DNA from 3 places in the Neobacillus sp. NPDC058068 genome. Region 1 is predicted to be linked to each of the others. Evidence: riboswitches for the same ligand, from Rfam matches in the RefSeq annotation. Region 1 holds a riboswitch; each other region holds the start of a gene.
What was found. Region 1 has a riboswitch for thiamine pyrophosphate ahead of ACFVSW_RS12255 (ABC transporter substrate-binding protein). Riboswitches for the same ligand answer to the same signal wherever they lie in the genome.
Positions count from the first base shown of each region.

Region 2: it holds a riboswitch for thiamine pyrophosphate, as region 1 does, so the genes downstream of both, tenI (thiazole tautomerase TenI) here and ACFVSW_RS12255 (ABC transporter substrate-binding protein) in region 1, are expected to answer to the same signal.
Region 3: it holds a riboswitch for thiamine pyrophosphate, as region 1 does, so the genes downstream of both, thiM (hydroxyethylthiazole kinase) here and ACFVSW_RS12255 (ABC transporter substrate-binding protein) in region 1, are expected to answer to the same signal.

Region 1 is NZ_JBHVSI010000009.1:82,094-85,372, forward strand. Features, by position in the region: gene ACFVSW_RS12245 (ABC transporter permease) at 1-273, opposite strand, end outside; gene ACFVSW_RS12250 (thiamine-binding protein) at 273-563, opposite strand; gene ACFVSW_RS12255 (ABC transporter substrate-binding protein) at 576-1,571, opposite strand; TPP riboswitch at 1,648-1,757, opposite strand; gene ACFVSW_RS12260 (NADP-dependent oxidoreductase) at 2,187-3,119, opposite strand; gene ACFVSW_RS12265 (MarR family winged helix-turn-helix transcriptional regulator) at 3,268-3,279, shown strand, end outside.
Region 2 is NZ_JBHVSI010000001.1:31,162-34,440, reverse strand. Features, by position in the region: gene ACFVSW_RS00170 (NAD(P)/FAD-dependent oxidoreductase) at 1-669, opposite strand, end outside; gene tenI (thiazole tautomerase TenI) at 671-1,411, opposite strand; TPP riboswitch at 1,412-1,520, opposite strand; gene ACFVSW_RS00160 (hypothetical protein) at 1,663-1,836, opposite strand; gene ACFVSW_RS00155 (NAD(P)/FAD-dependent oxidoreductase) at 1,948-3,066, opposite strand; gene ACFVSW_RS00150 (CAP domain-containing protein) at 3,241-3,279, shown strand, end outside.
Region 3 is NZ_JBHVSI010000010.1:90,835-94,113, reverse strand. Features, by position in the region: gene ACFVSW_RS13260 (HipA family kinase) at 1-326, shown strand, start outside; gene ACFVSW_RS13255 (glutaredoxin family protein) at 669-908, shown strand; TPP riboswitch at 1,137-1,245, shown strand; gene thiM (hydroxyethylthiazole kinase) at 1,330-2,148, shown strand; gene thiD (bifunctional hydroxymethylpyrimidine kinase/phosphomethylpyrimidine kinase) at 2,150-2,968, shown strand; gene thiE (thiamine phosphate synthase) at 2,965-3,279, shown strand, end outside.

The DNA of each region.
Region 1 (3,279 bases):
CGATTCCCGAATGAAAGGGAGCAAGTGCAATAGAATAGCTGTAACTACCCCGATTAATAAACCGAATGCAAATCCGAGTAAGGATAATTTGATCGTTGATAATAAATGAGGGTAAAAGTTAGCCCAACCATCGAAACCCTCATAAAATATTTTTGTCGGAGTGGGTAAAAGCCAATCCGGAACTCCAGTTTTAATCGTAACCGTTTCCCATACAATGAATAAAAGGAGGAGAACCAATACCGGTCTCCACCCTTTCGCTATGATTTTCATCATTATCTATATTTCTCCGTAAGCTGATCCATGGAGATCCCTGATGGCTGGTACAATACTTTTATTTGTGAGATAACGTTACTGCTGCCCATCTCAATCATGCGATCATTCATTTTCGTGATCACCTGTAGTAATTGCTGAAAATCGCCTTCCATTGTGGTTTCAAGCGGATGTACCTCGAATTTTACCCCTGACTCTTGAATCACTCGGATTGCTTCATCTACATAAGGAATAACACTTTCGCCATTTTTTGTTTTTGGTATGATTTGAATACTGATCAGTGAATTTGTCATTTCATTTCCCCCTTATTGTGGTAAAAATTTATTTGTAAATGCTTTTTTAGCATCAAGCTTTTTCTCAAGAAGTCCATTGTCAAACATCCATGTAGCATAATTTTCCCATACTTTTTGTTTTTGCTCGCCCCATCTTGGTGCATCATCCTGATATTTAGAGGCTAGCCATTCTTGACTTTTCTTCACAAGCTTTGGATCCAAGTCAGGCACATCTTTAATTAAAATGTCGGCAGCATCGGATGGATGTTTAATTGCAAATTCATACCCTTTGGAAGCAGCTTTTACAAAAGCTTTTACTGTATCTGGGTTTTCTTTAATCATGTTTTCATTCGTTGCGATAACTGGTGTATAATAATCGAGTTTATCAGAGTAGTCTGTTAGGTATACCATATTGAGCTTTTCTCCACGGAGCTCTGCCTCAACACCAGTCCATCCATAATAAATCCATGCGAAATCGATGTCTCGTTTCACAGCTGTAAAGAAATCAGTATCTCCCATATTGACAATCGAAACTTTATTGACATCGGCATTTTCTTTCTTCATTAAGGAAGAAATAACCGATTTTTCAACAGGTGAGCCCCAGCCACCGTATGTTTTACCTGCAAAGTCCTTTGGTGAAACAATGTTTTTTGCAGCTGGTGAGGCAAAACCAGATGTATTGTGTTGAATAACGGCTGCGACAGAAACAAGTGGAACTCCTTGTATGCGAGCTTGTGTGATCGATTCCTGATAGCTTACGCCAAACTCTGATTTACCTGAAGCCACAAGCTGATCTGCTCCAGCATCACCTGGCATAATGATGTCCACATCTAATCCTTCATCTTTAAAATAGCCTTTTTCTTTTGCCACATATAAACCGGTATGATTCGTGTTTGGTGTCCAATCTAGTACGACAGATACCTTTTTCAGAGAGTGTTTGTCATTCTTGTTCGCTTCTGATGCTGAATTCGAATTGCTACAGCCCGCAATCATTAATAATGAACATATTGCGATTAACCACTTCTTCATTATTCCTATTCCTCCTATGTACATAATAAAAGCGCCCTAGGGGAGAACCCAGGGCGCATATAAGCAAACAAATTTATTTGTTTAAGAATATGTTCCCTCCGCTGGCATTAACCAGATCAGGTTCTAAGAGTCAGCATCTTAAGGATGCTATCTCAACCGGCAACACCGGTCCCCCTACAATTCTAGCTATTAAATTTTATTCCAAACAAATTATAACAGAAACCTTTATTTTGACCAGTGCAAAATATGGTAATTCTTTAGAAAGGAGTGCAACGAAGAAATTCTTCTTTGATATTGCTGTTTTGATTGGGAATAAAAAGGCTATCAGAGCAGTCGGAAGTGCAAATGGCAAAGGATTCATAATTAAGTAATAAGATCAAAAAAAATATCCGGCAATTGGCCGGATAAAAAATATATATTAAAAGGGGGTTGAAAGGGATGAAAAGATTATGTCCGTTTCATGTATTTATCATAACCTTTAGAAATGAACAAACTATGAATAAACGATTAATATTTGATAGTTTTATCAAGCGATTCATTAAATTAATAAGAATTAAATACTGAGGTTGCTAATCTAAAATGATTGCATCACAAAAGTAAATAACTGCTTTATGGTTATTCAACTAGTGAAAGTATGATTCGGCCGCGTCCATGTCCACGTTGACTAAGTTCATGAGCCTTTACTGCTTCTTGCAATGAAAACCGCTGACCAACGTACCCTTTTACTTTCCCTTCATCCATTAATCTTGCAATAGCCTCCAAATCCTTCTTAGCAAACAACCGACTTGGCTTAATCAACTTAACGTTTTCTTCTTGTGCTCTTTCTAATGACGGTTGTCCCGCTATTGAAATTAGTGTCCCGCCTTGTTTAATAACGTTCCAAGATCTCTCAAGTGTCTCTCCTCCAACAGTATCGAAAACAAAGTCCATGTCATGAACGACCTTTTCAAACTGAGTTGAAGTGTAATCAATAACCGTATCTGCTCCTATGGAATAAACGAAGTCCACATTAGCTGGACCAGCTGTCGCTGTGACGTATGCTCCTTTCCATTTTGCAAATTGAACGGCAAACAGTCCTACCCCACCTGCAGCACCATGAATCAGAACCCGATCTTGGGCCGTTACATTCCCGTCATTGATCAATACTTGCCAAGCAGTTGTTGCACCGCCGGATATCACTGCTGCTTCCTCGAATCCAATCGATTCCGGCTTCAACGCGATAGTATCTGTCGAAACGGTCGTATAAGTTGCGTAAGTCCCATTAGAGCTACGTCCAAACACCTTTTGTCCAACTTCAAATTCGGTAACATTTGCTCCTACTTTTTCAATAATACCCGCAAATGCACTGCCTGGAATAACAGGAAAGCGTACTGGCATAGGAATCCATCCTTGACGTAGTTTCCAATCAATTGGCAATACGCCTGAAGCATGAATGCGAACAAGGACTTCACCTTCCTGTGGTTCCGGTCGTTTCAGCTGCGCAACTTTCATTACATCCGGATCGCCAAATTGGTGGTAAAGGACAGCTTCCATCATGTTATCAATCATCGTCCCACACTCCCTTACAGTAATAAATGTGATTTTTTCTCTTTGAATAAACTCGTTAATGAAGTAAGATGGAATTTATTGAGTATACTCACTACTTGTTATATGCTGAGTATACTCAGTATATAACTGTACGTCAAGGAGGTTGTTTATGTCACATTCG
Region 2 (3,279 bases), on a different contig from region 1:
AATGTCCATCCCGGTTTCACTCATTAATTTTGCAGCCCAAGCTCCGGTGGCGACGACAACTTGTTCACTATGTATGACTCCATTGGTAGTTTTAACCCCTTTAACCTGACCGTTTTCATAAACGAAAGAAACGACCTCAGTATGTTCACGAATTTCTGCTCCAAAATATTCAGCTGCTTTTGCAAACGCTTTTGTCAACTTTGCTGGATGCACATGCCCATCGTTAGGGAGATACATCCCTCCTGAAACACTTGGTGATAAAGACGGTTCCATTTCACGTATTTCCTTAGTGTTAAGCCATGTTATAGTTGGATCCCAATTCCTTTGAAAGATGACCTGCTTTTTTACTTCGAATGCTAGTTGCTCCGTTTCGGCGATTTTTAACATTCCTTTATTTACATACTCGATATCAATTCCAGTGTATTCAAATAACTCACTTGAGAGAGTCGCAAACATTGCCTGGCTTTTTAAAGCTAACTGGAATAAAGGACCATCTTGTTCAATCTCCGCTTGTGCTGCCAGCATTCCAGCAGCCGCACTTGACGCTTGGCAAGCCAATCGGCCCTTCTCAATTATGATTACTTTTCTTCCCATTTTTGATAGCTGATAGGCTATTGAGGATCCGTTAACTCCTCCTCCGATTATGGCAACATCAAATAAATTTCCCACCTTATCCACCTCCATCTTTTAATACATTTATATAGGACTTTACTGCTTTTAGTGGATCGTCAGCTTCTAAAACCCCCGACATGACAGCGACCCCTTTTGCTCCTGCCTGAAGTACCTGCCCCGTATTCTTAGCTGTTATGCCTCCGATAGCAATAACTGGAATGTCCAATTGTGTTAGCCTTGATAATTCCTCCAACCCTTTAGGGCCCATACCTGGTTTTGATTGAGAAGGAAAGACATGGCCGTAAATCACGTAATCTGCGCCCTTCTCTTTTGCTTCAAGTCCTTCTCTGTAGGAGTGGATTGAACTACCTATCATGAGCTGTGGGAAATATTCTTTAACAATGGCTGTATCTAAACTATGAAAGGCTAATTGGACTCCTCGGGCCCTTGTAACCAGGGCAACATCCAGCCGATCATTAATAATAATCTTTGAAGGTGGGATGTTTACATTTATTAAAAGCTTGACTGCTTGAAATAGTTCCTTTGCTGTTTTTTGTTTTTCTCGTAAGTGGATTGCGGTTACATATGGGTGAATATCGGTAACTATTTCACGAAGCTTCTCAATCGGCATTTTACCGTTTGAAATAATATGTAACTCTTTATCTTTTACACTAGTTAATATACAAGTCACCCCTTTAAGAAGATTCCGCTTTGTTCGATTGAAGTGAAAAACAAAAAAACCACTTTCTTTGATTAAGAAAGTGGTTGAAAATTTGAAATAAAAACATTTGATCTTCAAATATCATGGTTCCCACTTCCCTACGCTGGTATTACCCAGATCAGGTTCATAGAGTCCTGAAGTAGCACTTCAATCTCAGCCTTTTAAAAAGGCACCTCTAGCGGATAAACTTCACCTATTATGTTGTTATAATATCCTCACATGGTTAATGTTAACACCTTCATTAGAAATGTCAAATGGTTTTTTATTGCTCAAAATAGTAAAAAGAAAACCAACTTTATTTATTAGGAAAAGGTTACACTTTTTTTCTTTCATTCGGCGAACATGATTTTTATTTCATTTTCAGCCTCAATCATTCTTCCGAAGCGGTATCCTTCAACCAATACATGGCGCTCATGGTCATTTAAGCGCCGGTCCCATTTCGTTTCAAGATAAAGTATCACTTCGTTATAAAAAATGTCGGGATATTCAAAAGGTTCATTCATGAATGGATCACCTCACCGTCAAATAAACTTCATCCTCCACCATCCTGTCCAATTTTTTTCATTTTAATTACCGTTTTTTTCGACCTCTAATAGCGGTCGTTTTCTCAAAAATTAACCCCCTAGCGCTCCAGCAACATCATAGCTACTAAAGTCAATTTCTGTTTCTTTTCCTAACACTAGTTTTGCCAGTTCCGCACCGAGATAAGGGCCACTTGTTAACCCAGATGCCCCCAATCCATTTGCTAGAAAAATCCCTTCATAATTTGGCAAAGCTCCTGCCACTGGAAGAAAGTGCGGGGCAACCGGGCGGAAACCTACCCTTGTTTCAACAAAGGTGCTATTCGCTAAACCGGGAGCTGTTTCTAATACTTTGCCTAAAATCTCATTCACTCCGCCAGCGGTTACGCGGGGATCAAATCCAGCCTCGTTTTCGTGTGTTGAACCGACGATTACACGTCCATTGTCAAGTGTGAGCAGATATTGGTTATTAGGCGGCATGACAACCGGCCAAGAGCCAGTATCTGTTTCAGGCATTTCCAGATGAACAATTTGCGCTTTTTGCGGTTTTATTAAAAAATCAACACATAATGGCTGGAGAAGTTCATTTCCCCATGCCCCTGCGGTAACAATCACCTGATCAGCAAACAGCGTTTTATCCTCAAGTTTAATTCCAATCACACGATTTTGTTTAATAACAAGGGACGCATTCCCTTTCAGAAAAGTAACCCCATGCTTTATGGAGGCACGAATCAATGCTTTACACAATGCTCTTCCATTTACGCGTGCACCGCCGCTAACGTAAACAGAGCCAAATTCCTCCGATAACGGCGGAAAAAGTTCTTTTGTTTCTATAGGCGATAAAATCCTAATCTCGCCAATTTCAGTTGCATCCTCCCGACGGTTTCGTGCTCGTTCTGCCATTTGTTCTAGTTTATGAAAATCAGTATGAAGGCTTAACGCCCCTACCCGTTTATAACCTGTATCTTGTTCTCCGTTTGCTTCTAATTGCTCAATTAACTCCGGATAGTAACGAGCCCCGCCTTTTGCTAACCTGTACCATGCTTGATTTCGCCTCTGCGAAAGCCATGGACAAACAATTCCGGCAGCTGCAGCTGTAGCCTGTCCTATGTCCTCGCGATCCACTAAGATTACCTCAGCATTTTGTTTTGCAAGATGATAGGCCGTAGATGCACCGAGAATTCCTGCACCAATAATGATTATTTTTTGCATAGTACACCTATTTCCTTGTATAATAGACTCCACTTTTCACCTTCATCATATAATAAACCAGTTCTCTTCGCGAAAAAAATGATTCCATCTGTTTATTTTTATTCATTATAAGCATATTGCTTATACATTTTAACTAGATTGGTTACAATTCTAATAGAAATGGAGGAAACGGTTATGATGCGTTTTTTTTCAATCCTAGCATTATTGTTTATA
Region 3 (3,279 bases), on a different contig from region 1:
AGGCGGAAATTTTCGGATCATACAGCTGGCTTCTGGATGAGCTCGATCATCTTCCCGTTGAATTGCTCAAAAGTGCAACCCATCAAATAATGGCATCCTTTATCGAGGAAGAAGAACTATTTTTCGAACAATTGGAAGTCATTCAAACCATTCCAATTCTATTAATAGAGGAAATCGTTGAAATCATCCCTGATGACTGGAATGTGTCAAAGGATGAAAAAAAGGCGATGGTCACGGCGCTAGTGACAAGACGAAAAAAAATACTGCCCGAACTAGTTCATAAATTTATCAAAAAAATATACAACCCCATCCATGCAAACAGTTAGAACACCAAGACACAACTAGGTCTGGAATTGAAATTCTTGATTTTTTTTTTCCAAAATATAAAGGGGTTTCAAAGAGGGTGTCAGGCACCACAAAAAGACACTTTCGGCAAATGTCCACCCCAGGTGGACATTTTGGTTTTTTTTGTAATTTCTTCAGTGATCCTCGTAATTTTAATGTGCTTTGTTTCTTTTGCACTGCTAATATAGTATTTTATCGTTCATCGTTTATAATGTAATTATTGCTTGGGAAAGCGCAAGAACTGACAATTATCGAGTTCAGGGGCGGCTTTCCCATTTTCATAGATAACCTGTGAAAAACCTAGAAAGAGGGGAAAATGATTAATGAAAAAACAGGTCATCGTCTATACGACAAACGACTGCATTGAATGTGATATGGTCAAAAAAGTCCTGACACAGGAAGGGATTTCGTTTGAAACTAGAAACGTGTCAGCCAATTCTCAATATCAAAAGGAAGTGGAGAACCTCGGCTTTATGGGTGTCCCAGTCACCGTGGTCGCTCATCGCGCGGTAAAGGGATTTACAAATGAACTAAAAGAGCTTATGGAATTAGCGAAAAGCTAAAATAGGGAATGGATATTCGACGAATGAGATTCTTAAAGCTAAATTCCATGGGCGAATTCGACGTTCCACCGGGCGAATATAGTGATTCTATGTGCGAATTTAAGAAATAAACAAATTTTAAGGAATGAGCATAAAACTGTTAGGAAAATGAGATTACCATTTAAACTGGAACAATTTTCTTTACAACTATGGGAGTTAGCGTTACTATGAACATAATTTAATATGTGATGTATCTACTAGGGGTGCCCTGAATTCAGGCTGAGAGAAAACGTTATGTTTTTAACCCTTTGGACCTGATCTGGGTAATACCAGCGTAGGAAAGTAGTTAAGTGAAATAAAGTTATTTTATTCACATGCTTACTAACCAGGTCCTTTTTGGGGGATCTGGTTTTTTTATTTTTAAAAAAAGGGAGAGAGTAAAATGGAAAAAATTAAATTATCCGAGACTTTACAAAAAGTAAGGGAGGTAAATCCACTTGTCCATAACATCACCAATGTCGTCGTCACAAATTTTACGGCAAATGGGCTTCTTACCCTCGGTGCGTCACCCGTCATGGCCAATGCCGTCGAAGAGGCAGCAGACATGGCACAGATTGCTAGTTCACTAGTTTTGAATATCGGGACGTTAAATTCACAGACGGTGGAGGCAATGATTTTGGCTGGAAAAGCCGCCAATGAGCACGATATTCCCGTAATTTTTGATCCGGTTGGCGCGGGTGCTACCCGGTACCGAACGGAAACTGCACAAAGAATCATGAACGAAGTCAAGGTTTCAGTGATTAGAGGGAATGCCGCCGAAATCGCCAATGTCATTGGGGAGAATTGGGAAATTAAAGGCGTTGATGCAGGGGATACAAAAGGAAACATTCTGGATCTCACCATCACTGCTGCCAAAAAATTAAATTGTGTCGTTGTCGTTACTGGAAAGGAGGATGTTGTGTCAGACGGAGAAACCACCTATCTAGTTGCCAACGGACACCCGATTTTGACAAAAGTAACAGGCACCGGCTGCCTCCTAACCTCCGTGATTGGAGCTTTTGCGGGAGTGGAAAAGGATCTGCTCACGGCCTCTGTAGCCGCCCTAGCATACTATGGCATTGCAGCGGAACAGGCAGCCCATAAAACCGCGGAAATGGGGCCGGGCAGCTTCCAAATCGAATTTTTAAATCAATTGTCATCGGTTTCGACTGAAGAGATAAAATTATATGCTTCTTTTAAAAAAATAACCGGAGGAATGTAAGATGAAAAAGGCATTAACAATTGCAGGTTCTGATAGCGGCGGCGGTGCGGGGATTCAGGCTGATTTGAAGACATTCCAAGAGTTAGAGGTTTACGGCATGTCGGCTTTAACTGCAATTACAGCTCAAAATACTTTGGGAGTTCATGCGGTTTATCCGATGACGGTTGAGGCAGTTGCCAAACAGATTGAGGCCATTGGGGAGGATATCGGTATGGACGCCGTGAAAACAGGAATGCTTTTTAGCGCAGAAATCATCGAGGCCGTTTCGGAACATCTCAAAAAATATCAATGGGAGAATGTAGTGGTTGACCCTGTGATGATTGCAAAAGGCGGCGCCTCCTTGCTCCAGCAGGAAGCTATTTTTTCAATGAAAAAGAATTTATTGCCGCTGGCTAAAGTGGTGACTCCGAATATTCCTGAGGCGGAAGTGCTGACTGGCATGGCGATTCAGACATATGAGGATAAGAAGGAAGCAGCCAAACGACTTTATGAAATAGGTGTGAAAAATATCGTTATCAAAGGCGGTCATGATGAAAATGAATCTGAATCAACTGATTTATTATTTGATGGCGCCGAGTTCTACACCTTTACGAGCAAGCGCATTCAAACAAAGAACACGCATGGAACAGGATGCACTTTCTCCGCCGTCATAACCGCTGAATTAGCTAAGGGCTCAAATGTATATCAAGCTGTTTTAACAGCAAAGGATTTTATTCAAGCAGCAATTGAAGATGGCCTAACGATTGGACAGGGACATGGACCCACTAACCATTGGGCTTATCGAAAAAGAAAATACATAAAGGAGTTGGCAAGGTCATGAAAGACTTGCGTGAGGCATTAAGTGTTTATTTTATCATGGGCACTACGAACTGCAGGAAAAATCCAGTCGAAGTATTAATGGAAGCCATCGCAGGTGGAATTACCCTTTTTCAGTTCCGTGAAAAGGGAGAAGGGGAATTAACGGGAGTTGAAAAGCGCGCACTTGCCAAAGAACTCCAGGCAATCTGCAAACAGCACCAGATTCCTTTCATTGTCAATGATGATATTCAACTAGCACTTGAGATTGAGGCAGATGGTGTTCATATCGGGCAGGAGGATGAGGCGGTCAAAACCGTGAGAGAGAAGATTGGC